Regions from separate parts of the Streptomyces kordofanensis genome, predicted to be linked through region 2. Evidence: predicted binding sites of a transcription regulator. Region 2 holds the regulator's gene; the other holds the start of a gene.
What was found. The regulator HspR, encoded in region 2, represses chaperone genes until heat shock. The targets are predictions, from matches to a motif close to TTGAGNNNNNNNNNCTCAA.

Region 1: the regulator HspR is predicted to act here: its motif matches at 7,796-7,814, upstream of lon (endopeptidase La).

The regions. Positions count from the first base shown of each region.
Region 1 covers NZ_CP094264.1:1,393,438-1,408,682, reverse strand. Annotated here, with positions in the region: gene LUW75_RS06160 (multifunctional oxoglutarate decarboxylase/oxoglutarate dehydrogenase thiamine pyrophosphate-binding subunit/dihydrolipoyllysine-residue succinyltransferase subunit) at 1-2,494, opposite strand, end outside; gene LUW75_RS06155 (HAMP domain-containing sensor histidine kinase) at 2,794-3,840, opposite strand; gene LUW75_RS06150 (response regulator transcription factor) at 4,041-4,778, opposite strand; gene LUW75_RS06145 (spermidine synthase family protein) at 4,860-5,531, opposite strand; gene LUW75_RS06140 (GNAT family N-acetyltransferase) at 5,587-6,249, opposite strand; gene LUW75_RS06135 (hypothetical protein) at 6,361-6,915, shown strand; partial or broken gene LUW75_RS06130 (YfbM family protein) at 6,899-7,395, opposite strand; gene lon (endopeptidase La) at 7,837-10,278, shown strand; gene LUW75_RS06120 (response regulator) at 10,569-11,261, shown strand; gene LUW75_RS06115 (sensor histidine kinase) at 11,261-12,391, shown strand; gene LUW75_RS06110 (MarR family winged helix-turn-helix transcriptional regulator) at 12,935-13,453, shown strand; gene LUW75_RS06105 (protein phosphatase 2C domain-containing protein) at 13,464-14,246, opposite strand; gene LUW75_RS06100 (sensor histidine kinase) at 14,699-15,245, shown strand, end outside.
Region 2 covers NZ_CP094264.1:2,501,711-2,515,744, forward strand. Annotated here, with positions in the region: gene clpB (ATP-dependent chaperone ClpB) at 1-1,401, opposite strand, end outside; gene LUW75_RS11460 (pyridoxamine 5'-phosphate oxidase family protein) at 1,528-1,941, shown strand; partial or broken gene LUW75_RS11465 ((2Fe-2S)-binding protein) at 2,086-2,391, opposite strand; gene LUW75_RS11470 (helix-turn-helix transcriptional regulator) at 2,873-3,952, shown strand; gene LUW75_RS11475 (heat shock protein transcriptional repressor HspR) at 4,457-4,909, opposite strand; partial or broken gene dnaJ (molecular chaperone DnaJ) at 4,914-6,088, opposite strand; gene grpE (nucleotide exchange factor GrpE) at 6,164-6,823, opposite strand; gene dnaK (molecular chaperone DnaK) at 6,820-8,676, opposite strand; gene LUW75_RS11495 (sugar transferase) at 8,985-9,527, shown strand; gene LUW75_RS11500 ((Fe-S)-binding protein) at 9,608-11,887, shown strand; gene LUW75_RS11505 (Yip1 family protein) at 12,055-12,942, shown strand; gene LUW75_RS11510 (phosphoribosyltransferase) at 13,018-13,515, opposite strand; gene dcd (dCTP deaminase) at 13,518-14,034, opposite strand, start outside.

The sequences.
Region 1 (15,245 bases), 1.1 Mb from region 2:
GCTTGCGCACCGAGCGCTTCTTGTCGATCAGCGAGACCATCGCCGGGTTCGTGAACTGCGGGTTGTCGCCCTCGTTGTGACCGCGGCGGCGGTAGCAGATGAGGTCGATGACGACGTCCTTGTTGAACGTCTGGCGGAACTCGAAGGCGAGCCGCGCCACGCGGACGCAGGCCTCCGGGTCGTCGCCGTTCACGTGGAAGATCGGCGCCTCGATCATGCGGGCCACGTCCGTGGCGTACATCGAGGAGCGCGAGGACTCCGGGGCGGCGGTGAAACCGACCTGGTTGTTGATGACGATGTGGACCGTGCCGCCGGTGCGGTAGCCGCGCAGCTGCGACATGTTCAGCGTCTCGGCGACGACGCCCTGGCCGGCGAAGGCCGCGTCGCCGTGGAGGGCGACGGGCAGGACGGTGAAGTCCGTGCCGGCCTTGCCGATGATGTCCTGCTTGGCGCGGACGACGCCCTCCAGGACCGGGTCGACGGCCTCCAGGTGGGAGGGGTTCGCGACCAGGCTGACCTTGATCTGCTCGCCGTCGAGGCCGGTGAAGGTCCCCTCGGCGCCCAGGTGGTACTTCACGTCGCCGGAACCGTGCATGGACTTCGGGTCGAGGTTGCCCTCGAACTCGCGGAAGATCTGCGCGTACGACTTGCCGACGATGTTCGCCAGGACGTTCAGGCGGCCGCGGTGGGCCATGCCGATGACGACCTCGTCGAGGCGGGACTCGGCGGCCGAGTCGATCACCGCGTCGAGCAGCGGGATGACGGACTCGCCGCCCTCCAGGCTGAACCGCTTCTGGCCGACGTACTTCGTCTGCAGGAACGTCTCGAACGCCTCCGCGGCGTTCAGCCGCCGCAGGATGCGCAGCTGCTCCTCGCGCTCCGGCTTGGAGTGCGGGCGCTCGACGCGGTCCTGGATCCACTTGCGCTGCTTCGGGTCCTGGATGTGCATGAACTCGATGCCGGTGGTGCGGCAGTACGAGTCGCGCAGCACGCCGAGGATGTCGCGCAGCTTCATCATCGACCGGCCGCCGAAGCCGCCGACCGCGAACTCGCGCTCCAGGTCCCACAGGGTGAGGCCGTGCTCGGTGATGTCCAGGTCGGGGTGCTTGCGCTGGCGGTACTCCAGAGGGTCGGTGTCGGCCATGACGTGGCCGCGGACCCGGTAGGAGTGGATCAGCTCGAAGACGCGCGCGGCCTTGGTGACGTCGTCGTCGTGCGAGGCGTCGATGTCCTTGAGCCAGCGGACCGGCTCGTAGGGGATGCGCAGCGACTTGAAGACGTCGTCGTAGAAGCCGTCCTCGCCGAGGAGGAGGTCGGCGACGACCCGCAGGAACTCGCCGGACGCGGCGCCCTGGATGACGCGGTGGTCGTAGGTCGAGGTGAGGGTCATCACCTTGGAGATGCCCAGCTTGTTCAGGGTGTCCTGCGACGTGCCCTGGAACTCGGCCGGGTAGTCCATCGAGCCGACACCCATGATCACCGACTGGCCGGGCATGAGGCGCGGCACGGAGTGGACCGTGCCGAGGCCGCCCGGGTTGGTCAGCGAGACCGTGACGCCGGTGAAGTCGTCCATCGTGAGCTTGTTGGCGCGGGCGCGGCGGACGATGTCCTCGTACGCCTGCCAGAACTCGAAGAAGCCCAGCGTCTCGGCCTTCTTGATGGCCGCCACGACCAGCTGGCGGTCGCCGTTGGGCTTGACCAGGTCGATGGCGAGGCCGAGGTTGACGTGCTCCGGCTTCACCAGGGTCGGCTTGCCGTCCTTGACCTGGTACGACCAGTTCATGGAGGGCATCGCCTTGATGGCCTGCACCATCGCGTAGCCGATGATGTGGGTGAAGGAGATCTTCCCGCCGCGGGCGCGCTTCAGGTGGTTGTTGATGACGATGCGGTTGTCGAACAGCAGCTTCACCGGGACGGCGCGGACCGAGGTGGCGGTCGGCACCTCCAGCGAGGCGTCCATGTTCTTGGCGACGGCGCCGGCGGGGCCGCGCAGCGTCACGAACTCCGGGCCGGCCGGGGCCTCGGCCGCGGGGGCGGGCTTCGCCGGGGCGGGCTTCGCGGCGGCGGGCTCGGCGGGGGCCGCCTTCGCCGGGGCGGCGGGGGCCTGCGCGGGAGCGGCGGACGCGGGCTTCGCCGGGGCCGGGGCGGGGGCCTGCGCGGCGGGCGCGGGCGCGGGCCGGACGGGCTGGGCCGGGGCGGCGGGGGCCTGTGCGGCGGGCGCCTCCGCGGCCGGGGCCGGCTGCGTCACGGTGCCCGCGGCCCCCGAGGCCGCGGGAGCCTGACCTGCGGGCTTGTCCGCCGAGCCGGAGGCACCCGGCTTGTAGTCGGCGAAGAAGTCCCACCAGGCGCGGTCGACCGAATTCGGGTCCTGGAGGTACTGCTGGTAGATCTCGTCGACGAGCCACTCGTTGGCGCCGAAGGCGGCCGCAGGGCTCTGACCCCGGCCGTCTTGGTCGGTCGAGATGCTCGAGTTACTGGGGGACTGAGACGACACGGCGGCAACCGCCCTCTTCCGCTTCACAAGGTGATGGACAGCGGAAATAAAGGCTACGCCTCCGTGGGCGGAAGGTGCAGGCGGGGCGTGCCATCGTCGCGTACATCACATCGAACGGCGGGTTTCGGGGGAAGAAGCGCCGGGAAACATGCGTGGTTCGGCGGCGAGCGGGTACCACTCGACTGAGCTGCGGCTTCCGCTCCCCGCACCTCCGGTCGGCTCCGAACCGGCCCCGGAGGGGGTGCGCACGCGTACGCACACCCACGCGGACCCGGAGCGGCTCCGGTTCGAACCCTATGTCAACTCCGCTGCTGCGGAATCCCCGGAAGGGTGACGAGGATGCGGCAGCCCCTCGCGGATTCGGCCACGCCTATGCGGCCGCCGTGGAGGTCCACGGCCCAGCGGGCGATGGCCAGGCCCAGCCCCGTGCCGCCGTCGCTGCCCGGTCCGTGCGGAGCGGGGACGCTGCCCCGGTTGAACCGCTCGAACACCTTGTGCCGCTCCGACTCGGGGATGCCGGGGCCCTCGTCCACGACCTCCAGCCGCAGCGACTCCGGGAACGGCCCGCGCCGGGCCCGCACCGTGACGCGGCCGTGCGGGGGCGAGTGCTTCACGGCGTTGTCCACGAGGTTCGCCACCACCTGGTGGAGCCGCTCCACGTCCGCGTGGGCGGTCATCTCGGGCGGGGAGACGTCCAGGTGCAGGTGCACGTCCGTACGCGTGTGGGGGACCGCCCCGGAGCCCACGGCGCGCTGGGACGCGGCCAGGCCGGCCTCCTTCAGGACGCCCGACAGGTAGGGCCACACCTCGAACCGGCGCGACCGGAGCGGTACGACGCCGTTGTCCAGCCGGGACAGGTCGAGCAGCGTCTCCACCAGGCGGCCCAGCCGCTCGGTCTGCGCCAGTGCCGTGCGCATGGTCTCCGGGTCGGCGGCCGAGACGCCGTCCACGACGTTCTCCAGGACGGCCCGGAGCGCGGCGATCGGGGTGCGCAGCTCGTGGGAGACGTTGGCGACCAGCTCCTTGCGGTGCCGGTCGACGGCCTCCAGGTCGTCCGCCATGCGGTTGATCGTGGAGGCGAGGTCGCCGAGCTCGTCGCGGCGGCCGGCACCGTGGACGCGGCGGGTGTAGTCGCCGTGCGAGATGCCCTTGGCGACCTTGTTCATCTCGTCGAGCGGGGCGGTGAGGCCGTGCGCGACGAACTGGGTGAGCAGCAGGGTCGCGATCACCGAGAAGACCGTGATGAACCGGAGCTCGGTCTCGGTCCGCAGGGCGACCAGGAGCAGCCCGGTGGTGATGAAGACGGAGACGACGACGAGGGAGCAGAGCTTCGTCTTGATCGAGATGGTGAGGGGCCGGAACCGGCCGCGCGGGCGGCGGACCGCCCCGCCGTCCGAGGTCCGCCGCCCGGGGGCCGGCGCCGGGCGGCCGGTGTGCCGGTCGCCGCGCGCGCCCCTCCGGTACGGGCCGCCGGCCGGGCGGTCCCGGCCGGCGCGGGCCGCCGGCCGGTCGTCGTCCGCCGCCCGGGTGCCGGGCTGCCCGAGGCTCACGGCGCCGGGGTCTCCAGGGCGTACCCCACGCCGTGCACGGTGCGGATCCGCTCGGCGCCGATCTTCCGGCGCAGCGCCTTGATGTGGCTGTCCACCGTCCGGGTGCCCGAGGCGTCGGCCCAGTCCCAGACCTCGGCGAGCAGCTGCTCCCGGGAGAGCACCGCGCGCGGGGTGTTGGCCAGGCAGACCAGCAGGTCGAACTCGGTCGGCGTCAGGTGCACGTCGTCGCTCCTGACGCGGACGCGGCGCTGGGCGTGGTCGATCTCCAGCTCGCCGAGGCGCAGGATGCCGCTGCGGGGCGTGACCGCCGCCAGCGCGGCGCGCTCGACGCGGCGCAGCAGCACGTGGACCCGGGCCACCAGCTCGCGCATCGAGAACGGCTTCGTCATGTAGTCGTCGGCGCCGACACCGAGCCCGACGAGCATGTCCGTCTCGTCGTCCCGCGCGGTGAGCATCAGGACGGGGACCGGCCGCTGGGCCTGGACGCGGCGGCAGACCTCCAGCCCGTCGAAACCCGGCAGCATGACGTCCAGGATCATCAGGTCGGGCTGCCAGGCCTCCGCCGCGTCGACGGCGGCGGGTCCGTCCGACGCGGTCTGCACGAGGAACCCCTCGGCGCGCAGCCGCGCGGAGAGGGCCTCCACGATGGTCGCGTCGTCCTCGACGACCAGGACCCGGCGCTGGGTACCCGCCGTGACCGCGTTGCCGGTGTGGCCGGTGTGTGCGTGCTCCATGCCCCGCCCCTGTCGCGTCCTGCGCGAGCTGTAGATCCGTGCGCTTCCGTCAACAACATAAAGGCAGCGGCCGCGTCGCGGCTACGCGGGTCGAACCCCGAGGTGGACCGCGTCCGGTACGCCCCGGGCAACGGGGACCTCTTCCGTCCGTACCCCGCGGAAACCGGCATTCCGGAGGGACTCCTCGAAAGCGGCGGACGGCCGGGCGGACCAGACGGCCAGTACGCCGCCGGGGTTGAGGCGGCGTGCGCAGGCGGCCAGGCCGGACGGCGAGTACAGGCCGCCGTTGTCCTCGGTGACCGTCCACTCGGGGCCGTTGTCGACGTCGAGGCAGAGCGCGTCGTACGTGTCGGCGGTGTCCGGGTCGCGGAGGTAGGCGACGAGGTCGGCGTGGACCAGGACCGTGCGCGGGTCGGCGAGGGCGGGGGCGGAGAGGGCGGCGAGGGGGCCCGCGCGGTGCCAGTCGATGACGGCCCGCTCGCGTTCGACCACGGCGATGCGGCCCCAGGCGGGGTCGGCGGCGGCGTGGGCGAGGGAGAAGCCGACGCCCAGCCCGCCGATGAGCACGGAGGGGCGGGCGGCGCGGCCCCCGCCCAGGGCGTGCAGGGCGGCGTCGACGAGGAGCCGCTCGGAGCGGCCGTCGGAGGTGTCCATCAGGAAGGTGCCGTTGGCGATGATCTCGAAGTGTTCGCCGCGCTGCCGCAGCACGACTTCACCGTACGGGCCTTCACGTCGGTCGAGCGTCACGGGCATGCGCCCCAGCCTATGCGGAACGGCCGCGGGCGGGAGGGGCGTTCGCGGCCGGCGGTCAGCCGCCGGTGCCGTCCGCGGCCGGGCCGCCGTCGCGCACCACCCCGGTCAGCGGCCCCTGGTACCGCCAGCCCAGCGACGTGTAGAGGGCGAAGCCGTCGACGGTGGCGCCGAGGACGCCGGTGGTGGCCCCGGCCGCGGCGGCGGCGTTGTGCAGGAGGCGCATGACGGTGCTGCCGAGGCCGCGCCTGCGGTGCGCCCCGTCCGTCTCGATCTGGTCGAAGACGGCCGTGCGGCCCGTGGGCGCCACCTGGCCGCGCGCGGCGAGCGAACCGTCCTCGGTGAGGACGCGCACGAGGTGGACGCCCTCGTGGACCTCGGCGTGCAGGGCGTACCCGGCGGGCAGCGCCGGGGCGGGGCCGGGGCGCAGGGCGGTGTACATCATGAAGCCCGGGTCGTCGGGGACGGTCCAGCCGGGGGTGATCCAGCCGGCGACCTCCTCGGGCTCGGCGAGGACCTTCAACCAGGCGTACGGCCGCGTCACGGTCGCGCAGAGCTCGCGGACGGTCGGCCCGTCGGGCTCGGGCACGACGTGCCGGAGGACGTGGCGGTTCAGACCCACGTCGATGCGGTACCCCCACGGCTCCTCGACGGGGGGCGGGGCGCCGCGGGAGACGGCCCAGCCCCGGACCCACGCGTCGGTAATGTCTGCGCTGTGCATGAGGCCATTACACCCGAGGGGGCGGTGCGGCGCCAGGGTGTAACAAATGGTGCGGATCGTGTCGCTGTCTGTTTCGGTGACCGGGAAGACGTGTGAAGGGAGAACCCGACCATGAGGAACCCCGCAGCCCGCGCGCTGCGCCGCGCGGCCGTGTCCGCGGCGGCGGGCGCCCTGGGTCTCGGCCTGGCCGCCCCCCTCGCCCTGGCCGCCCAGGCCGCCCAGGCCCAGGGCGGCACGGCCGCCCGCTTCGGCGGCACCGTCGTCTACGACGCCGGCCCCGGCGTCGAGAACGACGTGGCCGTCGGCCTCTTCCTCGGCGAGCTGGCGGTCCAGGACGAGACCGGGGCCGCGGCGGGCCCCGGGTGCGTCCGGCGCAGCGACGTCCTCGTCACCTGTGGCGCCGCCGCCGGGGTCACCCGGATCACCGTCCGGACGGGGGACCAGGACGACCGGGTCCACGTCGCGGTGCCCCTCGACGCGGTCGTCGACCCCGGGACCGGCGCCGACGACGTCACCACGCACGGCGGCGGCGACCGGATCACCCTCGGCGATGGCGGACCCGGCGACCGCGTCGCCTCCTGCGGCGCGGGCGCGGACGCCGTCGCGGCGGATCCGGGCGACACGGTCCCGGCGAGCTGCGAGGACCGGTTCAGTCCAGCCACATGAGCACGGCGTCCCCCTCGCGGGCGGCGGCGCCGAAGAACGGGACCAGCTCCTCGTAGTAGGCCGTCACGTACTCCAGCGGCTCCCCCCGCTCCCAGACCACCACCGGGTACACCTCGGCCCGCGCCAGGTCCTCGGGGCCCACCCCTCGACGAGCCGCTCGGCGGGGGTCCGCCGCAGCGCCTCGGCGGCGACCCCGACCCGCTCGGGCGTCAGATAGCGCGGCGGGGTGTACCCCCACTCCTCGGCGCCCGGTATCGCGCCCTCCCCGAAGACGACGTCGACGGGGAAGCCGATCCGCGACAGCAGGAAATCCAGCGCGTGCCACGCCTTGTCGGTGTCGAGGCACCGCGCCCGGTCCCCGCCGCCCCCGCCGCGCAACTCGGCCTCGACCAGTTCGTCGACCCGCTCCTGCGCCCACTGCGGATCCCTCAGCGCCCGCGCGAACTCGTCGGCGGTCAGCCTCACGTACTCCCCGATCATGCTCATGGGCCGATCGTAGGAGCCGCCACTGACAACGACCGCCGACGGAACGGGCGTTGCGGGTCCCCCGTGCGGCGGCCGGGCCGTCCGGCCGCGCGGTGCCACCGGTCCTCCCGGGGGCGCTCCGGGCGGGCCCGCCCGCGGAGGGGCGCCGTCCGGCCCGGTTCCGCGCCGCCGGTTCGGACGGTTCCGGCGGGGCGCGGTCCGGGGCAGCGGGCGTGAGGGGGGCGCGCGGCCGGCCGGGCGCCGCCCCGGTGGGGACCGGTGGGGACCGGTGGGCGGGGGTGCGCCCCCGCCGCGTACCGGAGCGGGCGCTTCGGCCGGGCGCCTCCGGACCGGGACGGGACGGAAGATCGCTCAGAGCGAACAGGGTGCGGGAACGATGCCGGACTCCCGAACATTGAGTCGACGTAGCTCAACTTGACTGCCGAAAGGGAGATCATGGCTTCGACGTCCGCTTCGCTCACCCTGCCCGTGCTGCCGCTCGACGACGAGGTCGTGCTACCGGGGATGGTGGTGCCGCTGGACCTGTCCGACAACGAGGTGCGCGCCGCCGTCGAGGCCGCCCAGGCGGCCGCCCGGGACGGGAGCGGCAAGCCGCGGGTGCTGCTGGTCCCCAGGGTGGACGGCACGTACGCGGGCATCGGCGTCCTCGGGACGGTCGAGCAGGTCGGGCGGCTCTCCGACGGAGACCCCGGAGCGCTCATCCGGGGCCGGGCGCGCGTGCGGATCGGAGCCGGGACCACCGGGCCGGGCGCCGCCCTGTGGGTGGAGGGCGCCCTGGTCGAGGAGACCGCGCCCGACCCGCTGCCCGGCGCCGTCACCGAGCTGGTCAAGGAGTACAAGGCCCTGGCCACCAGCTGGCTGCGCAAGCGCGGCGCCTGGCAGGTCGTCGACCGGGTCCAGCAGATCGACGACGTCTCCGCCCTGGCGGACAACGCCGGGTACTCCCCCTTCCTCACCACCGCCCAGAAGGTCGCCCTGCTGGAGACGGCCGAGCCCGTCGCGCGGCTGAGGCTCGCCACCGAGCAGCTGCGCGACCACCTGGCCGAGCAGGACGTGGCGGAGTCCATCGCCAAGGACGTCCAGGAGGGCGTCGACAGGCAGCAGCGCGAGTTCCTCCTGCGCCGCCAGCTCGAAGCCGTGCGCAAGGAGCTCCGCGAGCTGAACGGCGAGGAGGCCGACGGCGGCACGGACGACTACCGGGCCCGCGTCGAGGCCGCCGACCTGCCCGGGAAGGTCCGCGAGGCAGCCCTCAAGGAGGTCGACAAGCTGGAGCGCGCCAGCGACCAGTCCCCGGAGGGATCCTGGATCCGCACCTGGCTGGACACGGTCCTGGAGATGCCGTGGAACGAGCGGACCGAGGACCACTACGACGTCCGGGGCGCCCAGGAGGTCCTCGACGCCGAGCACGCCGGACTGCAGGACGTGAAGGAGCGCATCACCGAGTACCTCGCCGTCCGCAAGCGCCGCGCCGACCGGGGCCTCGGCGTCGTCGGCGGGCGCCGCGGCGGCGCCGTGCTCGCGCTGGTGGGGCCGCCCGGTGTGGGCAAGACGAGCCTCGGCGAGTCCGTCGCCCGCGCCATGGGCCGCAGGTTCGTGCGCGTCGCGCTCGGCGGCGTACGGGACGAGGCGGAGATCCGCGGCCACCGGCGGACGTACGTCGGCGCCCTGCCCGGCCGGATCGTCCGCGCCGTCAGGGAGGCCGGCTCCATGAACCCCGTCGTCCTCCTCGACGAGATCGACAAGGTGGGTTCCGACTTCCGGGGCGACCCGGCCGCCGCCCTGCTGGAGGTCCTCGACCCGGCGCAGAACCACACCTTCCGCGACCACTACCTCGAAGTCGAACTCGACCTGAGCGACGTCGTCTTCCTCGCCACGGCGAACGTGGCGGAGGCCATCCCCGAGCCGCTCCTGGACCGCATGGAGGTGGTCCGGCTCGACGGCTACACCGAGGACGAGAAGATCGTCATCGCCCGCGACCACCTGCTGCCGCGCCAGCTGGAGCGGGCCGGGCTCGACCGGGACGAGGTGGTGGTCGAGGAGGCCGCGCTGCGCAGGCTCGCCGGCGAGTACACCCGCGAGGCGGGCGTGCGGAACCTGGAGCGGTCCGTCGCCCGGCTCCTGAGGAAGATCGCCGCCCGGGCCGAACTGGGCGAGCGGGAGCTGCCGTTCACCGTCCGCGCGGACGGCCTGGAGAGCCTCCTCGGGCGCCCGCACCACGTGCCGGAGTCCGCCCAGGAGCCGGCCGAGCGCCGCACGTCCGTCCCCGGCGTCGCGACCGGCCTGGCGGTCACCGGCGCGGGCGGCGACGTGCTGTTCGTCGAGGCGTCCCTCGCCGACGCGGAGACCGGCGCCGCGGGACTCACCCTCACCGGGCAGCTCGGCGACGTGATGAAGGAGTCCGCGCGGATCGCGCTCTCCTTCCTCCGCTCCCGCGGCGCGGAGCTCGAACTGCCCGTCACCGGCCTCAAGGACCGGGGCGTCCACATCCACTTCCCCGCCGGGGCCGTGCCGAAGGACGGACCGAGCGCCGGCGTCACCATGACGACCGCGCTCGCCTCCCTGCTCAGCGGCCGGTTGGTGCGGACGGACGTGGCCATGACCGGCGAGGTGTCGCTGACCGGGCGGGTGCTGCCGGTCGGCGGCGTCAAGCAGAAGCTGCTCGCCGCCCACCGGGCCGGGATCACCACGGTCGTCATCCCGAAGCGGAACGAGCCCGACCTCGACGACGTGCCCGCCGAGGTCCTCGACGGGCTGGAGGTCCACACGGTGACGGACGTCCGGCAGGTCCTGGACATCGCCCTGACGCCCGCGACCGCCGGCGCCGGGGCGCACCGGGGCCGCGACGAGGAGGCTCCGGCGGCGCCCGCGGCCGCCTGACCCCGCCGGAGGGCCGGTACGGACGCGTACGGGCCCGTACGGCTGCGGGCCAGCCGCCCGGTGACGGACCGTCGCCCCGCCCCGCCGCCCGGTGACGGACCGTCGCCCCGCCCCGCCGCCCCTCCGCGAGGACGGCCCGCGCCGCTCGCGGGAGGTCCCGGCGCCCCGCTGCCGGGGCCTCCCGCGGCTCGCGCGCGGGCCCCGTGCCGCAGCGGGGCGCAGGCCCCTCGCGGAGACGCGCAACGCCTATGCTGAGGGCGCTCCAGAACGCCTGAGTGGGGTCCCGCCGTATGAACCGTCCAGCAGTGCACGTGATGATCGTCGATGACGAGGTCCTGATCAGAGAGGGCCTGCGGCGGATCGTCGACGGTTTCGACGGCACGCGCGTCGTCGCGGTGTGCACGGGCGCGGAGGCGGTCGACGGGGCGCGCGAGCACCGGCCGGACGTGGTCCTGCTCGACGTCCGCATGCCCGACCGGGACGGCCTGGCCGTCCTCGCGGACCTGCGGGCCCTGCCCGACCCGCCCGTCGTGGCGATGCTGACCATGTTCGACGCGGACGAACACCTGTCGGCGGCGTTGCGGGGCGGGGCGGCCGGCTTCCTGCTGAAGGACACCGCGCCCGAGCAGCTCCGGTACCTGATCGGGGAGCTGGCGGCGGGCGGCCGCGTCATCGCGCCGAAGGTCGCCCGGACGGTCGTCGACGGCTACCTGCGCGCGGGGGGCGGGGAACCGGAGCGCCGGCCGGCCGCGTCCGGCGACCGCCCGGGATTCGGCGACCGCCCGGGATCCGGTGGGCTGACGCCCCGTGAGCGCGAGGTCCTCGTCCTCCTCGCGGAGGGCCTGTCCAACTCCGAGATAGCACGGCGGCTGCGCATCGGGACGACGACGGTGAAGGACCACGTCAGCACGGTGCTGGGCAAGCTGGGCGTGGCGAACCGGGTGCAGGCGGCGGTACGGGCGCACCAGCTGCGACTCGTGTGATGAGGCGGCGCCGCTCGGCCGCCGGGCGGGTCCTGGCAGCCACCGCGGCTGCCGAACTGCTGGCCGTGGAGGGGCTGTTCGCCGCCCTTCCCCTCGCGGTGTGCGCGGCGGCGCTGTTCTTTCTGCCGCTGCGGCGGCGCCTGCCCCTCACCACGCTGTGCGCCACCCTGCCGGCGATGCTGACCGGGCACATGTGGCTGCCGTCCATGGTGGCGATGCTGGAGATGGCGTCCGGCCGCTCCCGGCACCGGACCGCGGTGGCCTGCGCCCTGCTGTTCGCGGCGGCGGCCTGCCCCTGGCCCGTGTGGGAGTTCGCCTCGATGACCCGCCAGGAGATCCTCACCTCCGTCGAGGCCGCCGCCCTGATGAGCACGGGCCCCACCGCGCTGGGCCTGCTCGTCGCCACCCGCGGCGAACTGCGCGCCCGCCTCGCCGAGCTCACGGCCACCCGCGAGCGGGAGCAGCACCTGGAGTCGGAGCGCGCCGTCGCCCGCGAACGGGCCCGGCTCGCCCGCGAGATGCACGACACCATCGCCCACCACGTCGGCATCATCGCCGTCCAGGCGGGCGCCCTGCGGGCCGCCGAGACCGACGCCTGGAAGCGGGACACCGCCGAGAGCATCCGCCGCCACGGAGTGCAGGCCCTGGAGGAGCTGCGCGACATGGTCGGCGTGCTGCGCGCCTCCGACCCGGCCGCCGCCCGGTCCGCCGGCCGCACCGGCCTCGACGGGCTGCGGGACCTGGCCGACGGCAGCCTCCTGGAGGTCGCGCTCGACGTGGCCGAGCTCCGGACGGCACCCGCCGGGGAGGTGGAGAACGCGGTGTTCCGCATCGTCCAGGAGTCCCTGAACAACGTCCGCAAACACGCCCCGGGCGCCCGGGTCGCCGTCCGCGTCGCCCCCGGCCCGGACGGGTGCTCGCTGACCGTGGAGGTCGGAAACTCCGCACCGCCCGGTGCCGCCCGGCCCCCGGCCCCGCACCCCGGTCCGGACCCGGCCGGCGCCGGCCTGCCCGGGGGCGGGTACGGGCTCGTCGGACTGCGGGAGCGGGCCGAACTGCTCGGCGGGTCGCTGTCGGCGACGCGCAGTCCGGAGGGCGGCTTCCTCGTGCGGGCGGTCCTCCCGCTGTGAACGGCCCGCCGGGCGGAGGGGGCCGACCGGAGGTCCCCCTCCCCGCCGGGGCCGGCAGGACGGGACCGCCGGGCCCGGTGGGGCACGACCGGACCCGCCGGGCCGAGGGGGGTGCCTCCGCAGCCGTGCTCCGGCGCGCCCGCGGAGCGGTACCGGCCGACGGGGCTTCGGCGCACCGGGCGGCGGCGCGGCGGCGCACCGGGACCGGAAGGCGGCCGTCCGGTCGACGCGCCCGGTGGGGAGGACCGTCCGGGCCGCCGTCGTCCGGCGGGAAGGGCCGCCCGGACCGTCGTACCCGGCGCCGACGGCGCCGTACGCCGCACCCCGCGGGACGGCGCCCCCGCCGACCCGGCCCCCCGCCGACCCGGCCCCCGGCCGGCCGGGGGCCGGGTCGGCGGGGGGCCGGGCCTCCGCCGATCGGTCCCGCCGCCCCGCCGCCCCGCCGCCCCGTCGACCTGCGCCGACGCCCGGCCCCTGCGGGATACTTGCCGTGCCGCGGGGCACGCCGCGGCAGGGCGGCCGGGACGCGCGAGGGGTGCGGGCATGAGGGAAAGCGGTACGGGCGGCGAACCGGTGCACGAGGGGCCCGGCGAGCAGGACCCGGACGGCGGCGCGGACCAGGCGTACCTCGCCCTCGAACGCGAACTCGCCGTGTTCCTGCGCCGCGCCCGCGCGTCCTCCGGCGAGATGGCCCGCGAGGTCCACCCCGACCTCGAACCCGCCGCGTACGGGCTGCTCGTCCGGCTCGACGAGGCGGGCGGCCGGCGGGCCACCGAACTCGCCGGGTACTTCGGCGTGGGCAAGGCCACGATGAGCCGCCAGCTCCGGGCTCTGGAGGAACTGGGGCTCATCGTCCGCGAGCCCGACCCGGCGGACGGCCGCGCCTCGCTGGTGCGCCTCACCGAGGAGGGACGGAGCCGCTTCCGCCGCGTCCGCGACGCCCGCCGCGCCCGGTACGTGCGCAAGCTCGCCGGCTGGGACCGCGCCGAGGTGGCGGAACTGGCCCGGCTGCTCCACCAGCTCAACACCCGCGCCGAGGACCGGGACCCCGCGGGGTCGTGACCCCGGGGGCTCACAGCTCGGCGTAGACCGCCGTCGCGTCGTCGTGGCGCTTCCGCAGGCGCCCCCCGACGGCCCCCGGGGTCCGGGCCTCCAGCGCCCGGACCCGGCCGAGGAGGCCCCGCGGACCCTCCTCCCGCAGTACGGCCACGCAGTCCGCCCAGCCGCCCTCGCCGAACGGCTCCACCCATCGCGCCGCCCCGTCCGACAGCGCCGCCACCGCCCGTACGGCGGACCGCGGCGTCACCCCGGTCACCGCCCGCGCCGCCACCGCCGGGTCCGCGGCCGCCGTGAAGAAACCGCCCTCCGCGTTGCGCAGCCGGTCCGTCGCCGCGTGGGAGCGCAGCACCTCGGGCGGGACGAGGTCCAGCCGGCCGTCCCGCACCGCGCGCACCTCCCCCTCGGGCGACTCCAGCAGCAGCACCGAGTCGGACAGCACCAGGTGCTCCACGGCCTCAGCGTCCCAACGCGCCAGCGCCACCGTCGCCTGAGGAGTTCGGACGTGAGAAAGATCACAAGTTGCGGAGTGGGCGTCCGCGGTGCGCCGGATTGCCTCCGCCAGGACCTGTGCCAGGGTCAGATCGGGCCTGGAAACCGACAGTTCGGTCAGGGAACCCCCGAGGCGCGCCGTGAACCAGGGCACCGGGTGCGCGCAACCCACGTCCGCGGACGGCGGCGTCACCCCGTCTAGGACCACCAGGGCGCCGCCCCGGCCGGACGCCGGGACCGCCGTGGCGGCCCAGTCCTCGTTGGGGCGCCCGGGGTCGCCGGGCAGGGAGGCGGTCTCGGTGTGCATGCACCCCAGTCTGCCGGTCCCCCTCCTCCGGCGCGGACCGTCGGAAGCACCCGTACCGGCAGGTCGGCGGTGTGCCCCCGACCGCGCCCGGGGCGCCTCCGGAGTGTTCCGCGACATGCGGGCGCGCAATATTGCCAAAGCCCGCGCGGAAGGTCCAACCCGGCGCGCCCCGCGCCCCCTCCGCGCGCGAGACCGGGAGTTGTTAGCCGACTCCGGAGTGTTGTTCACTCGTTCGGGTGGCGGAGCGGCCGAGGGGTGCCCGCTGCCCAAAATGGCTGGAATGGTCGGAAGCCGTACCAGGGGTGGGGGCGCTCTCCATGTGTGACCGGTCGTCACCTCTGCTTCATGGGCGAACGAGTTCGAGAATGTGAGCACCGGTGAAGAAGCGCAGTGAGACTCCCGGCGATCCCCATGTTCCGGGCGGCCGCAGCGTACGGGTACGGAACCGCCTCGTGGCCGGTGTCGCCCTGGTCGGCGTCACCGTCATCGGCGCCGGGGCGCCCGGTGTGCTCGCGACCTCCGCGGACCTGTCGGAGTCGCAGGGCCTCGTCACCCTCGCCGAGCTGAACCGGCAGGCGGTCACCCTCGCCCACTCCCTCGCCGACGAGCGCGACGAGGTCACCGCGTACGTCGCCGCGGGCCGCGGCGGCGCCGCGGGGGGCGGCTCCGGCGGCGCGGACGGCTCCGGCGAGGGCGCGGACCGCGCGAAGCCCGCCCCGCCCGGCGCCCACGGCGCCCGCGTGGACCGGCAGATCGAGGAGATCCGGGCCGCCGCCCCCGACGACGTGCGCCGCGCCCTCGCCGACGTCCCCTCCCTCCGCCGCACCGCCCTCGCCGGCGACGGCACCGCGCTGGCCGCCCACCGCGCGTACACCGAGGTCATCGACAAGCTGCGGGCCCTCGCCGCCCGGCTCGCCGACCGCACCCCCGCCCGCGCCGCCGACGGCCCCGGCCGCGCCCCCGCCGAACTCGGCCAGGCCGTGGAGCAGGCCTCCGCCA
Region 2 (14,034 bases):
CTCCTTCTCCCAGCGGGCGGTCAGGCCGCGCAGCTCCTCCTCCTTGTCGGCGAGGTCGCGGCGCAGCTTCTCCAGGCGCTGCACGGAACCGGGGTCGGTCTCGCTCTTCAGCGCCAGCTCCTCCATGCGGAGGCGGTCGACGGCGCGCTGCAGCTCGTCGATCTCCACGGGCGACGAGTCGATCTCCATCCGCAGCCGGGACGCCGCCTCGTCGACGAGGTCGATCGCCTTGTCGGGGAGGAAGCGGGAGGTGATGTACCGGTCGGAGAGCGTCGCGGCGGCGACCAGCGCCGAGTCCGCGATCTGCACCTTGTGGTGGGCCTCGTACCGGCCCTTCAGCCCGCGCAGGATGGCGATCGTGTCCTCGACGGTCGGCTCCGCGACCAGGACCTGCTGGAAGCGGCGCTCCAGCGCCGGGTCCTTCTCGATCCGCTCGCGGTACTCGTCGAGCGTGGTCGCGCCGACCATGCGCAGCTCGCCGCGGGCCAGCATGGGCTTGAGCATGTTGCCCGCGTCCATGGCGGAGTCGCCGCCGGCGCCCGCGCCGACGACCGTGTGCAGTTCGTCGATGAAGGTGACGACCCGGCCGTCGCTCTCCTTGATCTCGGAGAGGACGGTCTTCAGCCGTTCCTCGAACTCGCCCCGGTACTTCGCCCCGGCGACCATGGCGCCCAGGTCGAGGGCGACGAGCCGCTTGTCGCGCAGCGACTCGGGGACGTCGCCCTTGACGATGCGCTGGGCGAGGCCCTCGACGACCGCCGTCTTGCCGACGCCGGGCTCGCCGATGAGGACGGGGTTGTTCTTGGTGCGCCGCGACAGCACCTGCACGACGCGGCGGATCTCCTGGTCGCGGCCGATGACCGGGTCGAGCCTGCCCTCGCGGGCGGCGGCGGTGAGGTCCGTGCCGAACTTCTCCAGTGCCTTGTACTGGCCCTCCGGGTCCTGGGTGGTGATCCGGCGCGTACCGCGGGAGGCGGTGAAGGCGGTCAGCAGCTTCTTCGCGTCGGCGCCCTGCCGGGTGAGCAGCTCGCCGGCCGGTCCGCCCTTGGCGGCGATGCCGACGAGCAGGTGCTCCGTCGACAGGTACTCGTCGCCGAGCTCGCGGGCGCGGGCCTGGGCGTCGGCGATGACGGCCAGCAGGTCGCGGTTGGGCTGCGGCGGGGCGACGGTCGACCCGGTGACGCTCGGGAGGCCGGCGAGGAGCCGCTCGGCGCCCGAGCGCACGGCGGCCTGGTCGGCCTCGACGGCGGCGAGCAGGTCGGTGAGGTTCTCGTTGTCCTGGCCGGAGAGCAGCGCCAGCAGCAGGTGCGCCGGGGTGAGGTCCGGGTGTCCGTCGGACACGGCGCGGTTGGTGGCGGCGGTGAGAGCGTCCCGGCTCTTGTTGGTCAGCTCGGCGTCCACTTGTGCTTGGTCCTCCTCGGTTGCCGGTGTGGGTGCCCACCGGACATGACTCAGCCAACGTCCATAAAATTGAGTCTATTCCACTCAAGGTGGTGAGGGCCAGCGACCACCGGTAGGTTCCGGCCCATGGCGATCGACCTGCGCAACCCCGGCGCCTCCTACGTCAGCTTCTGGCGGGAGCGGCACATCTGCACCCTGACGACCCTCCGCCCGGACGGCACCCCGCACGTCGTGGCGGTGGGCGTGACGTACGACCCCGAGGGGGGCGAGAAGGGCGTCGCGCGCGTGATCGCCAACAAGAACAGCCGGAAGGTGGCCAACGTCCTGGCCGCCGGCCCCGGCGGTGCGCGGGTCGCCGTGTGCCAGGTGGACGCCGGACGCTGGGCGACGCTGGAAGGACGCGCGGTGGTCCGCACCGAGCCCGACGCCGTCGCGGACGCCGTCGCCCGGTACGCCGAGCGGTACGGGCGCACACCGGCGCCGAACCCGGACCGGGTCGTGGTCGAGATCGCCCTCACCCGGGCGATGGGCCGCGCCTAGGGGAGCGCGCGGCCCGTGGGCGGGGTCCGTTCCGTGCGCGCGCAGCACAGCGGCGCCATCGTGTTTCAGGTCCACGATGGCGCCGCTGTGTGGGGGGAAGCGCCTGAACGATCTGTAACGACGGGGGAATCGCTCAGGCGCTGCGGGGGTGGCGGAGGTGGTCTGGGCCTCGACGAGCTGGTGGTCCCGCTGGTCGAGGTTGACGAAGATCATTCCGTAGCGGACCGCGCAGCGGACGGGCTTCGGCGCGCCGCGCGGCCGGCGGAGGCACCGGTAGGCGCGGATGTCCTCGTCCTCCCCGCGGGTGATGACGATCGGCTCCCCGAAGAGGGTGACCATCAGCGAGTCGCCACCCTGCGGCACTGCGGTGACGAGGTCGATGAAGTGCCACCCGGACCGGTAGGCGGACGCCATCTCGCGGCGGAAGCGGGGGTCGTCGGGGACGTTCATGCGACGGCACCCGCCGACGCGGATCCGGTGCCCTCCGAGGAGCGCCCGCCGGAGACCGGCAGAGGGGCGACCTCCCACGAGGGCTCACCCGTCCTCGTCGGCTCGGACTCCCACGAGGGCTCACCCGCGCTCGCCGGCTCGGACTCCCACGAGGGCTCACCCGCGCTCGCCGGTCCGGACTCCCACGAGGGCTCACCCGTCCTCGTCGGCTCGGACTCCCACGAGGGCTCACCCACCCTCGCCGGTCCGGACTCCCACGAGGGCTCACCCACGCCGGCACTGCCCGCGGACACTGTTTCCCACGACGGTTCGCCGCTGAGGTCGACGACACCGCACGCAGCCGCCGCGGCGACAGCTATGACGCTAAGTGCACGAACCATCCTGGTCATGGACGATCTCCACCTCTTTTTGTCCTTACCTCCTCCCCCGCGTTTACGACGATGGCTCACTCCGAACGCTTCCACCAGCCGATACAGGCATCATGTTCCTGAAATACAGGACCCTGAGGGGGGTGCAGATGCGGCCAGAATCGGACAATCCGGAAACCGGGCACAGTCACGACGAGCCGTGCGAAGCCGGAAGGCGCCTGTACGCGGCCGCCCTGCGCGACGGTCGGATAGCCCGTTCCGAGATCGAGGCGGCACCCTGCCTCATCGACCTCGCCCTGCTGCATCCGGATCCGGACGACCCGCAGTGGCTGCGGCCCGTACCCCCGTCCATCGCCCTCAACCAGTTGATCCACCCCATCGAGCGGGAGATCCAGCAGCGGCGGCAGCGGGCGCTGTCGCTGACCGACGCGTTCGAGCCGTTCATGACGATCACCGCGGCGGCCCCCCGCACCAGCGACGCGATCAACGTCCTCGAGGGACTGGCCGTCATCAACGCCGAACTCGACCGCGTGACGGACGAGTGCGCGGTCGAACTCCTCACCATCCAGCCCGGCAGCGGGCGCAGACCCGAGAACGTCAAGGCCGCCCTGCGCCGGGTGGAACCCCTCCTCGGCCGCGGCGTCCGGATGCGGACCCTCTACCAGCACACGGCCCGGCACCACTCGGCGACCATGGGGTACGTCGAGCGGATCACCCCGTACGGCCTGGAGGTGCGCACGCTCGAGGAGATCGTCGACCGGCTGATCATCATCGACCGCAAGGTCGCCTTCATCCCGGCCCGCAGCGACCGCCAGGTCGCGCTGGAGCTGCGCCACGAGGGGCTGGTGCAGTACCTCGTCGGCGTCTTCGAGCAGTTCTGGCTGCACGGCATCCCCTGGGAGGAGGAGATCGTCACGTACACGCCCGCCCTCGACGGGATAAGCGGCACCCAGCGTTCCATCGCCAAGCTCCTCGTCGAGGGCCATGTGGACGAGGCCATCGCCCGCCGCCTCGGCATGAACGTCCGCACCTGCCGCGCCCACATAGCGAAGCTCGCCTCCGTCCTCGGCAGTGGCAGTCGTGCCCAGCTCGGCTACCTCATCGCCCGGTCCGGGATCCTCGACCAGGAGCAGTGCCCGGAGTCGGAGTGCGGCCAGGGGCAGGACCGGGAGCAGGTGCCCCGCCACGGCTGACCGGCCGCCCCTCCCTGGTCACCCCGCCACTCCGCCGAGCGCTCCGCCGCCCGGCCGTCCCGGTGCGGCACCCCGTCGCGCCGTGCCCGGACCTCCCGCCGCCGGGCCCCCCGCCGTCCGGCCCCTCGATGCCCCGCCCCGCCCCGGTGCCTCGCACCCGGCCGCCCCGCCGCTGCCCGCCGCCCCACCGGGTGCCTCGCCGGCGCCCCGGGCGTTCGGCGTGCGGCCTCCACCGCCTCGGCGCCGCCCTCTGATCCGGCGGGCCGCCGTACGGGACCGCCGTACGGGGCCGCCCGTCCGCGCGCCGGCTCCCGGCCGGGTACGACACACCGGTACGTGCCGCCCGCCGCCGTGGCGTCCGTCCGCGCCCCGTGTCCCGCCACGGGAACACCGCCGGGACCGCCTTCCCCTCCGTGCGCGTCAGGGTGCCGCCACATGCGCGAAGCCCCTCCGGAGAGGGGCCCCGCGCCGGCCTCCGGTGCTCCCCGCACCCTCCGCCGCGTACTACTCGCCGCCGCGCCTGCCGCTCGGCCGCCACACCACCAGCGCGCTCGTCTGCTGGACGTCCTGGTAGGGCACCAGGTCCCGCCGGTACGAGGCGTGCACCTGCGCCTCCCGCTGACGCATCGCCACCGCCGCGCCCTCCAGGGCCGAGGTCAGCTCGGCCACACGGGCCTCCAGGGCGGTGACCTGGTTCTCCAGCTCGATGATGCGCTTGATCCCGGCCAGGTTGATGCCCTCGTCCTGCGACAGCTGCTGCACCTGGCGGAGCAGCTCGATGTCGCGGGCCGAGTAGCGCCGGCCCCGGCCGGCCGTACGGTCCGGGGAGACGAGCCCCAGCCGGTCGTACTGGCGCAGCGTCTGCGGGTGCAGCCCGCTGAGCTGCGCCGCCACCGAGATGACGTACACCGGGGTCTCGTCGGTCAGTTTGTACGGGTTGCGTCGGCGTGCGTCCATTACCTCAAGCCCCCTTCGCGGCTTGGAACAGATCCGCCCGCGGGTCCTCGCCCGCGGTGGCTCGACGGTACGCCTCCAGAGCCTCGCGCGCCTCGCCGTCCAGCTCCTTCGGCACGGCGACCTCGACCGTCACCAGCAGATCGCCGCGTGTGCCGTCCTTGCGGACCGCGCCCTTGCCACGGGCCCGCATCGTGCGGCCGTTGGGCGTACCGGGGGGATCTTCAGCGTGACCGGTGGCCCGCCGAGGGTCGGCACCCTGATCTCACCGCCGAGGGCCGCCTCCGGGTAGGAGACGGGCACGGTGACGGTGAGGTTGTCGCCCTTGCGGCCGAAGACGGGGTGCTCGCCGACGTGGACGACCACGTACAGGTCGCCGGCCGGGCCGCCGCGCTCACCGGGCGCGCCCTTGCCGCGCAGCCTGATCCGCTGCCCGTCGGAGACCCCCGCCGGGATGCGGACCTGCATGGTGCGCGACGACTTGGCGCGGCCGCTGCCGTGGCACACGTCGCACGGATCCTGGGCGATCAGTCCGCGGCCCTTGCAGTCCATGCACGGGTCGGTCAGCGAGAAGCCGCCGCCCGAGCCCCGCGACACCTGGCCGGTGCCGACGCACGTCGGGCAGACCCGGGGCGTGCCGTGCTTGTCGCCCGTGCCGGAGCAGGCCCGGCAGGGCTGCTGGCTGGACATGCGCAGCGGAACGGTGGCCCCGTCGACCGCCTCGGTGAAGCTGAGCCTCACCTCGGACTCCACGTCCTGGCCGCGGCGCGGCTGCGTGCGCGCACCGGCGGCGCCGCCCCGGTTGAACAGGCCGCCGAAGACGTCTCCGAGCCCGCCGCCGAAGCCGCCGGCGCCGCCCGCCCCGCCCTGGCCGCCGAACAGGTCGCCCAGGTCGAAGTTGAACGTGCCGCCCGCGCCGCCGGGACCGGGCCGGAAGCCGCCGTTGCCGAAGAGGGCGCGCGCCTCGTCGTACTCCTTGCGCTTCTTGGGGTCGCCGAGGACGTCGTTCGCCTCGGAAATCTCCTTGAAGCGGGTCTCGGCGGCGGTGTCGCCCTTGTTGGCGTCCGGGTGGAACTCGCGGGCGAGCTTCCGGTACGCCTTCTTGATCTCCGCCTCGGTGGCGTCCTTGGGGACGCCGAGGACCTTGTAGTAGTCCTTCTCGACGAAGTCCTTCGTGCTCATCGACGTCCCTCCTCCCGGACGGCCACCATGCCGGCTCCGGGGCCGGCGGTCCCGTGACCGCCGGCCCCGCTGATGTCAGCCCTCCTCGGGGCCACCGCTCTCCTCGTCGGCCGACTGCTCTTCCTTCGAGGCCGGCGCGGCACCCGGCTGGGGCTCGGCGACGGCGACACGCGCGGGACGGATGGTCCGCTCGCCGATCCGGTACCCCGGCTGGAGGATCGCCACGCAGGTCGTCTCGGTGACGTCCGGCGCGTACGAGTGCATCAGCGCCTCGTGCACCGTCGGGTCGAAGGGCTCGCCCTCCTTGCCGAACTGCTGGAGGCCCATCTTCGCGACGGTGGTCTCCAGCGACTCGGCGACCGACTTGAAACCGCCGACCAGCTCGCCGTGTTCCCGCGCCCGGCCGATGTCGTCGAGCACGGGCAGCAGTTCGGACAGGAGGTTCGCGATGGCGACCTCCTTCACCGCGACCCGGTCCCGCTCGACCCGGCGGCGGTAGTTCTGGTACTCGGCCTGAAGCCGCTGCAGGTCTGCGGTGCGCTCGGCGAGCGCGGTGCGGGCCTGGTCCAGCTGGGCGGTCAGGCCGACCGACTGGTCCGTCTGGTTCGCGTCCCCGGCCGGGGCCGCCGCGCCCTCCTCGGCGGAAGGGCTCTCGGCGGCCTCGACGGCGTCGTCGGAGGCGGCGCCGGAGGGGACGTCGGGCTTCTCCTCGAAGCCCGGGGTCTCCTCCGTCATGCGGCCCCACCCTTCGGCTTCTCGTCGTCGACGATCTCGGCGTCGATCACGTCGTCGTCGGCCTTGGCGCCCTCGGCACCCTCGGCGCCCGCCTGGGCGCCGCCCGCCGCCTGACCGGCCTGCGCGTCGGCGTACATGGCCTGGCCGAGCTTCTGGGAGACGGCCGCGACCTTCTCGGTGGCGGTGCGGATCTCCGCGGTGTCCTCGCCCTTCAGCTTCTCCTTGAGCTCGTTCACCGCCGCCTCGACCTCGGACTTGACCTCGCCCGGCACCTTGTCGGCGTTGTCGGCGAGGAACTTCTCGGTCTGGTAGACGAGCTGCTCGCCCTGGTTGCGGGTCTCGGCGGCCTCGCGGCGCTTGTGGTCCTCCTCCGCGTACCGCTCGGCCTCCTCGCGCATCCGGTCGACCTCGTCCTTCGGGAGGGAGGAGCCGCCGGTGACGGTCATCTTCTGCTCCTTGCCCGTGCCGAGGTCCTTGGCCGTGACGTGCATGATGCCGTTGGCGTCGATGTCGAAGGAGACCTCGATCTGCGGGACGCCGCGCGGGGCCGGCGGGAGGCCGGTCAGCTCGAACATGCCGAGCTTCTTGTTGTACGCGGCGATCTCGCGCTCGCCCTGGTAGACCTGGATCTGCACCGACGGCTGGTTGTCCTCCGCCGTGGTGAAGATCTCGGAGCGCTTCGTCGGGATCGTGGTGTTGCGCTCGATGAGCTTGGTCATGATGCCGCCCTTGGTCTCGATGCCGAGGGACAGCGGGGTCACGTCGAGGAGCAGGACGTCCTTGACCTCGCCCTTGAGGACACCGGCCTGGAGCGAGGCGCCGATCGCCACGACCTCGTCCGGGTTGACGCCCTTGTTGGCCTCCTTGCCGCCGGTCAGCTCCTTGACGAGCTCGGCGACGGCCGGCATGCGGGTCGAGCCGCCGACGAGGACGACGTGGTCGATCTCGGAGAGCTGGATGCCCGCGTCCTTGATGACGTTGTGGAACGGGATCTTGCAGCGCTCGAGCAGGTCGGCGGTGAGCTGCTGGAACTGGGCGCGCGTCAGCTTCTCGTCCAGGTGCAGCGGGCCCTCGGCGGACGCCGTGATGTAGGGGAGGTTGATCGAGGTCTCGGTGGACGAGGACAGCTCGATCTTCGCCTTCTCGGCGGCCTCGCGGAGGCGCTGGAGCGCCATCTTGTCCTTGGAGAGGTCCACGCCGTGACCGCTCTGGAACTGCTTGACCAGGTAGTCGACGACGCGCTGGTCCCAGTCGTCACCACCGAGGTGGTTGTCGCCGTTGGTGGCCTTCACCTCCACGACGCCGTCGCCGATCTCCAGCAGCGAGACGTCGAAGGTGCCGCCGCCGAGGTCGAAGACGAGGATCGTCTGGTCGTCCTTGTCGAGGCCGTACGCCAGGGCGGCGGCGGTCGGCTCGTTGACGATGCGCAGGACGTTCAGCCCCGCGATCTCGCCGGCCTCCTTGGTGGCCTGGCGCTCGGAGTCGTTGAAGTACGCCGGGACGGTGATGACCGCGTCCGTGACCTTCTCGCCCAGGTACGCCTCGGCGTCCCGCTTCAGCTTCTGCAGGATGAACGCGGAGATCTGCTGCGGGTTGAAGTTCTTCCCGTCCAGCTCGATCTTCCAGTCCGTGCCCATGTGGCGCTTGACCGAGCGGATGGTCCGGTCGACGTTGGTGACGGCCTGCCGCTTGGCGACCTCACCCACGAGGACCTCGCCGTTCTTGGCGAAGGCGACGACGGACGGCGTGGTCCTGGCGCCCTCGGCGTTGGTGATGACGGTGGGCTCGCCGCCTTCCAGAACGCTGACGACGGAGTTAGTCGTGCCCAGGTCGATGCCGACCGCACGTGCCATTTCGATTCCTCCAGCTGACTTGAGCGGAACAGACTCAAGGATGCACCACTCGCCTGCCGCGGTCAACGGACCTGAGTCGGCCGGGCTCAACTTTTATCCGGCCCTTATGCGCAACGGGCGGCGCGTCGGACCGGGCTCGGGCAGCCGCCCGCCCTATCCTTCACCGCACCGGACCATTCCAACCATCCACACCTTCCTCGCCTTCCACATCTTCCGCACCTTTCACCCCACGCCGTCCGGGCCCCGCGACGGCGCCACGACGCCCCCACCGCCCCGCCACGGCCTCCCAGAACGTCAGGTGTCGCGCCATGCACCCCAAGCGCATCCTGGATCTGACCCTCGGCTCCGTCCTCCTCGTCCTCGCCGCCCCCGCGCTCCTCGCCGCCGCGGCCGCCCGGGCCCTGCGCCGCCCGCCCGGCGGCGTCTTCCTGCGGGAGACGACGACCGGCCTGCACGGCCGGCCCTTCACCCTGCGCACCCTGCCCGTCCGCCGGCTGCGCCTCGACGCGCTGTCGCGCCTGCCCCACGTCGTACGGGGCGAGATGTCGCTGGTGGGACCCGCCCCGCTGGCACCGGGCGCTCCCGGCGCGGGTGCCGCCTGGCGGCACCGGGTCAAGCCGGGACTGACGGGACTGGCGCAGGTGAGGCGGGGCTCACCCCTGCCGTGGGACGAGCCCCTGCTGCTGGACCAGCACTACGTGGAGCACCATGGGATGGGACTGGACGCCGTTCTCCTCCTGCGTACGCCCGCGGCCCTGATCGGCGCGGCGCGGCGCCGGGGCGACGGGCGGCGGCGGGCCCACCCGAGCGACGCAGATCACCGCGTACGCGGCTACAGTGCGGCGGAATAACTGGGTACGCTCGACAGCGAACCCAATAAGTTACCGCTTAGTAGTGCCGAAACCCCACCTCGCAGGCCCGAGGAGCCCCCATGCAACTCGCCGCGATCATTGTGTCGCTGACCCTGACCGTGGTCGGCGTTGCGCTCTTTGCCCGAGCGATCGCGCACATCTACCGGTTCGTCCGGATCGGCCAGCCCGTGCCGGCCGGCAGCCGCACCGACGACTGGAAGGCCCGCACCGCCACCGTGGTCCGGGAGTTCCTCGGCCACACCCGGATGAACCGCTGGGGGATCGTCGGCTTCGCGCACTGGTTCGTCGCGGTCGGCTTCCTCACCCTGCCGCCCACGCTGGCGCAGGCGTACGGGCAGCTCTTCAGGGCCGACTGGACCCTGCCGGTCATCGGCGGCTTCCTGCCGTTCGAGATGTACACCGAGCTGATCGGCCTGCTGACGGTCCTCGGCATCGCCGTCCTAATCGTGATCCGGCTGCTGAGCCTGCCGTCCCGGCCCGGCCGCAAGTCGCGCTTCGCCGGCTCCAAGGCGTGGCAGGCGTACTTCGTCGAGTACGTCATCCTCACCATCGGCCTGGTCATCCTGGTCCTGCGCGGCCTCGAGGGCGCGCTGCACCACGTCGACTCCTACGACCCGGCCTACTTCGTGTCGTACCCGCTCGTCCTCGCCTTCGACGGGCTGAGCACCGGCACCCTGCAGAACCTGGTCTACCTCGCCGCCATGGTGAAGATCAGTGTCTCCCTGATCTGGATGATCACGGTCTCGCTCAACACCAACATGGGCATCGCCTGGCACCGCTTCCTCGGCTTCCCCAACATCTGGTTCAAGCGCAACGCCACCGGCGAGACCGCGCTGGGCGCCCTGCTGCCGATGACGTCCGGCGGCAAGGAGATCGACTTCGAGACCGTCTTCGACGACGAGGAGGGCGCCGAGGAGACCGTCTTCGGCGTCTCCCAGGTCGAGCACTTCACCTGGAAGGGCATCCTCGACTTCTCCACCTGCACCGAGTGCGGCCGCTGCCAGTCGCAGTGCCCCGCCTGGAACACGGGCAAGCCGCTCTCCCCGAAGCTGCTGATCATGTCGCTGCGCGACCACGCGCACGCCAAGGCGCCGTACCTGCTCGCCGGCGGCGGCAAGACCATGGAGGGCGAGGAGAAGGCGTCCGCCGAGGCCCTGGAGGACGTCCCCGCCTCCGCCCTCGCCGAGGCCGAGCGCCCGCTGATCGGCACCGCCGAGGAGAACGGCGTCATCGACCCCGACGTCCTGTGGTCCTGCACCACCTGCGGCGCCTGCGTCGAGCAGTGCCCCGTCGACATCGAGCACGTCGACCACATCGTCGACATGCGCCGCTACCAGGTGATGATCGAGTCCGCGTTCCCGTCCGAGGCGGGCACGATGCTCAAGAACCTGGAGAAGAAGGGCAACCCCTGGGGCCTGGCGAAGAAGCAGCGCGTCGAGTGGACCAAGGAGGTCGACTTCGAGGTCCCGATCGTCGGCAAGGACGTCGAGGACCTCTCCGAGGTCGACTACCTGTACTGGGTCGGCTGCGCCGGCGCCCTGGAGGACCGCGCCAAGAAGACCACCAAGGCCTTCGCGGAGCTGCTGCACATGGCGGGCGTCAAGTTCGCGATCATGGGCGGCGACGAGAAGTGCACCGGCGACTCCGCCCGCCGCCTGGGCAACGAGCCGCTGTTCCAGCAGCTCGGCCAGGAGAACGTCGCGATGCTGAACATGGCGTTCGGCGAGGACGAGGACGAGCCGTCGACGAAGAAGCCCAGGTCGTCGAAGAAGATCGTCGCCACCTGCCCGCACTGCTTCAACACGATCGCGAACGAGTACCCCCAGCTGGGCGGCGACTTCGAGGTCATCCACCACACGCAGCTGCTCCAGCACCTCGTCGACGAGGGCAGGCTCACCCCGGTGACCCCGGTCGACGGTCTGATCACCTACCACGACCCGTGCTACCTGGGACGGCACAACAAGGTCTACACGCCGCCGCGCGAGATCATGTCCGCCGTCCCCGGCCTGCGCCAGCAGGAGATGCACCGCCACAAGGAGCGCGGTTTCTGCTGCGGCGCCGGCGGCGCGCGGATGTGGATGGAGGAGCGCATCGGCAAGCGCATCAACACCGAGCGCGTCGACGAGGCCCTGTCGCTCAACCCGGACATCGTGTCCACCGCCTGCCCGTTCTGCCTGGTCATGCTGACGGACTCGGTGAACGGCAAGAAGAACGACGGCCAGGCCAAGGAGTCGCTCCAGGTCGTGGACGTGGCGCAGCTCCTCCTGGAGTCGGTGAGGACCCCGGCGCCCGAGGCCCCGGCGTCCGACGCGGCCCCGGAGCCGGAACCGGCGAAGTAGCCCCGGCCCCCGGTACCGCCGATGGGAGGACGGCCGGGTCCGCCCCGAGGGGACGGACCCGGCCGTTCCGCCGCCGGGCCCCGGTGCATGTCACAGCTCGGCAGCAAAGAGGGCCCGCCCCGCGCACGGATACGCCCGTACGGGCGGAACCGGGTACGTTCGTAGGCGTGGCTGGATTCAGGATCGGACGCGGCCGGGACAACCGCACCCCGCACCAACAAGGGCAGCAGCCCCCGCACCCGCGGCAGGGGCCGTACGGCGGCGGCGACGCGCCGCCGTACGCCCCGCCGCAGCAGTGGGCGAGGGACGGCCGCACGCACGGCGAGCCCGAGTACTTCGGCGACCCCCACCAGCAGGCCGCGCCGCACCCACACCACCCGCCCCATCCCCAACAGGCGTACGCCCCCCACGCGCACACCGCGAACACCCCGGGCCACACCCAGGTGTTCAGCGTCCACGAGGACCCCTACGGGCCGCCGGACGCCCACCGGGCGGACCCCGCCGCCCCCTCCGGGCCGCGCCTGCCGTGGCAGCAGCTCCTGACCGGCATCGTGACGCGCCCCGGCCCGACGTTCTGGCGGACGCGGGACCACGCGGTCTGGCTGCCGGCCCTGACGGTCACCTTCGTGTACGGCCTGCTGGCGCTGTTCGGCTTCGACAAGGCCCGCGAGGAGACGATCAACTCGACCATGTCGACCGCGGTGCCGGCCGTCCTGATCACCGGTGTCATGTTCGTCGTGGGCGGGCTGATCCTCGGCGCGGTGACGCACACCCTGGCCCGCCAGCTCGGCGGCAGCGGGGCGTGGCAGCCGACGGTGGGCCTGTCGATGCTGATCATGTCGTTGACGGACGCCCCGCGCCTGCTGTTCGCCATGTTCCTGGGCGGTGAGAACGGCCTGGTGCAGGTGATCGGCTGGCTGTCGTGGCTGGCGGCGGGCGCGCTGTTCACGGCCATGGTGAGCAAGTCCCACGACCTGCCGTGGCCGAAGGCCCTGGGCGCGTCGGCGATCCAGCTGGTGGCACTGCTGTCGCTGGTCAAACTGGGGACGCTGTAGGAGCCCCGGGGACACCGCGGGAACCACCGCGAGGGGGAGGGGCCGGCGGCCCCTCCCCCTCGCGGTCTTCCGCCCTCAGGCGTCGAGGACCTGCCCGGAGCGTCGGACGACGGGCCCCTCGGCGCTCCAGGGGAAGTTGATCCAGTCGTCGGTGCGCTTCCAGACGTACTCGCACTTGACGAGGGAGTGGGGCTTCTCGTAGATGACGGCGGACCGGACCTCGGCGACGTGTCCGAGGCAGAAGTCGTGGACGAGCTTCAGGGTCTTGCCGGTGTCGGCGACGTCGTCCGCGATCAGGACCCGCTTGTCGCCGAAGTCGATCACGTCGGGGACGGGCGCGAGCATCACCGGCATCTCCAGCGTGGTGCCGACGCCCGTGTAGAACTCCACGTTCACGAGGTGGATGTTCTTGCAGTCCAGCGCGTAGGCGAGCCCGCCGGCCACGAAGACGCCGCCGCGGGCGATGGAGAGCACCACGTCGGGCTCGTAACCGTCGTCCGCGATGGTGCGGGCGAGGTCGCGCACCGCACGCCCGAACCCTTCGTACGTGAGGTCCTCCCGCGCACCGCTCATGCTCACACCTGCGTTCGATGGAAGTTCTGGAAGGACCGCGAGGCCGTGGGGCCGCGCTGCCCCTGGTAGCGGGACCCGTACCGCTCGCTGCCGTACGGGAACTCGGCCGGCGAGCTGAGCCGGAACATGCACAGCTGGCCGATCTTCATCCCCGGCCACAGCTTGATCGGCAGGGTCGCGAGGTTCGACAGTTCCAGGGTGACATGCCCGGAGAACCCGGGGTCGATGAAACCCGCGGTCGAGTGGGTGACGAGCCCGAGCCGCCCGAGGGAACTCTTCCCCTCCAGCCGGGAGGCGATGTCGTCGGGCAGGGAGATGACCTCGTACGTCGAGGCGAGCACGAACTCGCCGGGGTGGAGGATGAACGCCTCGTCCCCGTCCGGCTCCACCAGCCGGGTGAGGTCGGTCTGCTCGACGGCGGGGTCGATGTGGGGGTGGCGGTGGTTCTCGAACACCCGGAAGTAGCGGTCGAGCCGCACGTCGATGCTCGAGGGCTGCACCATGGATCCGTCGTACGGG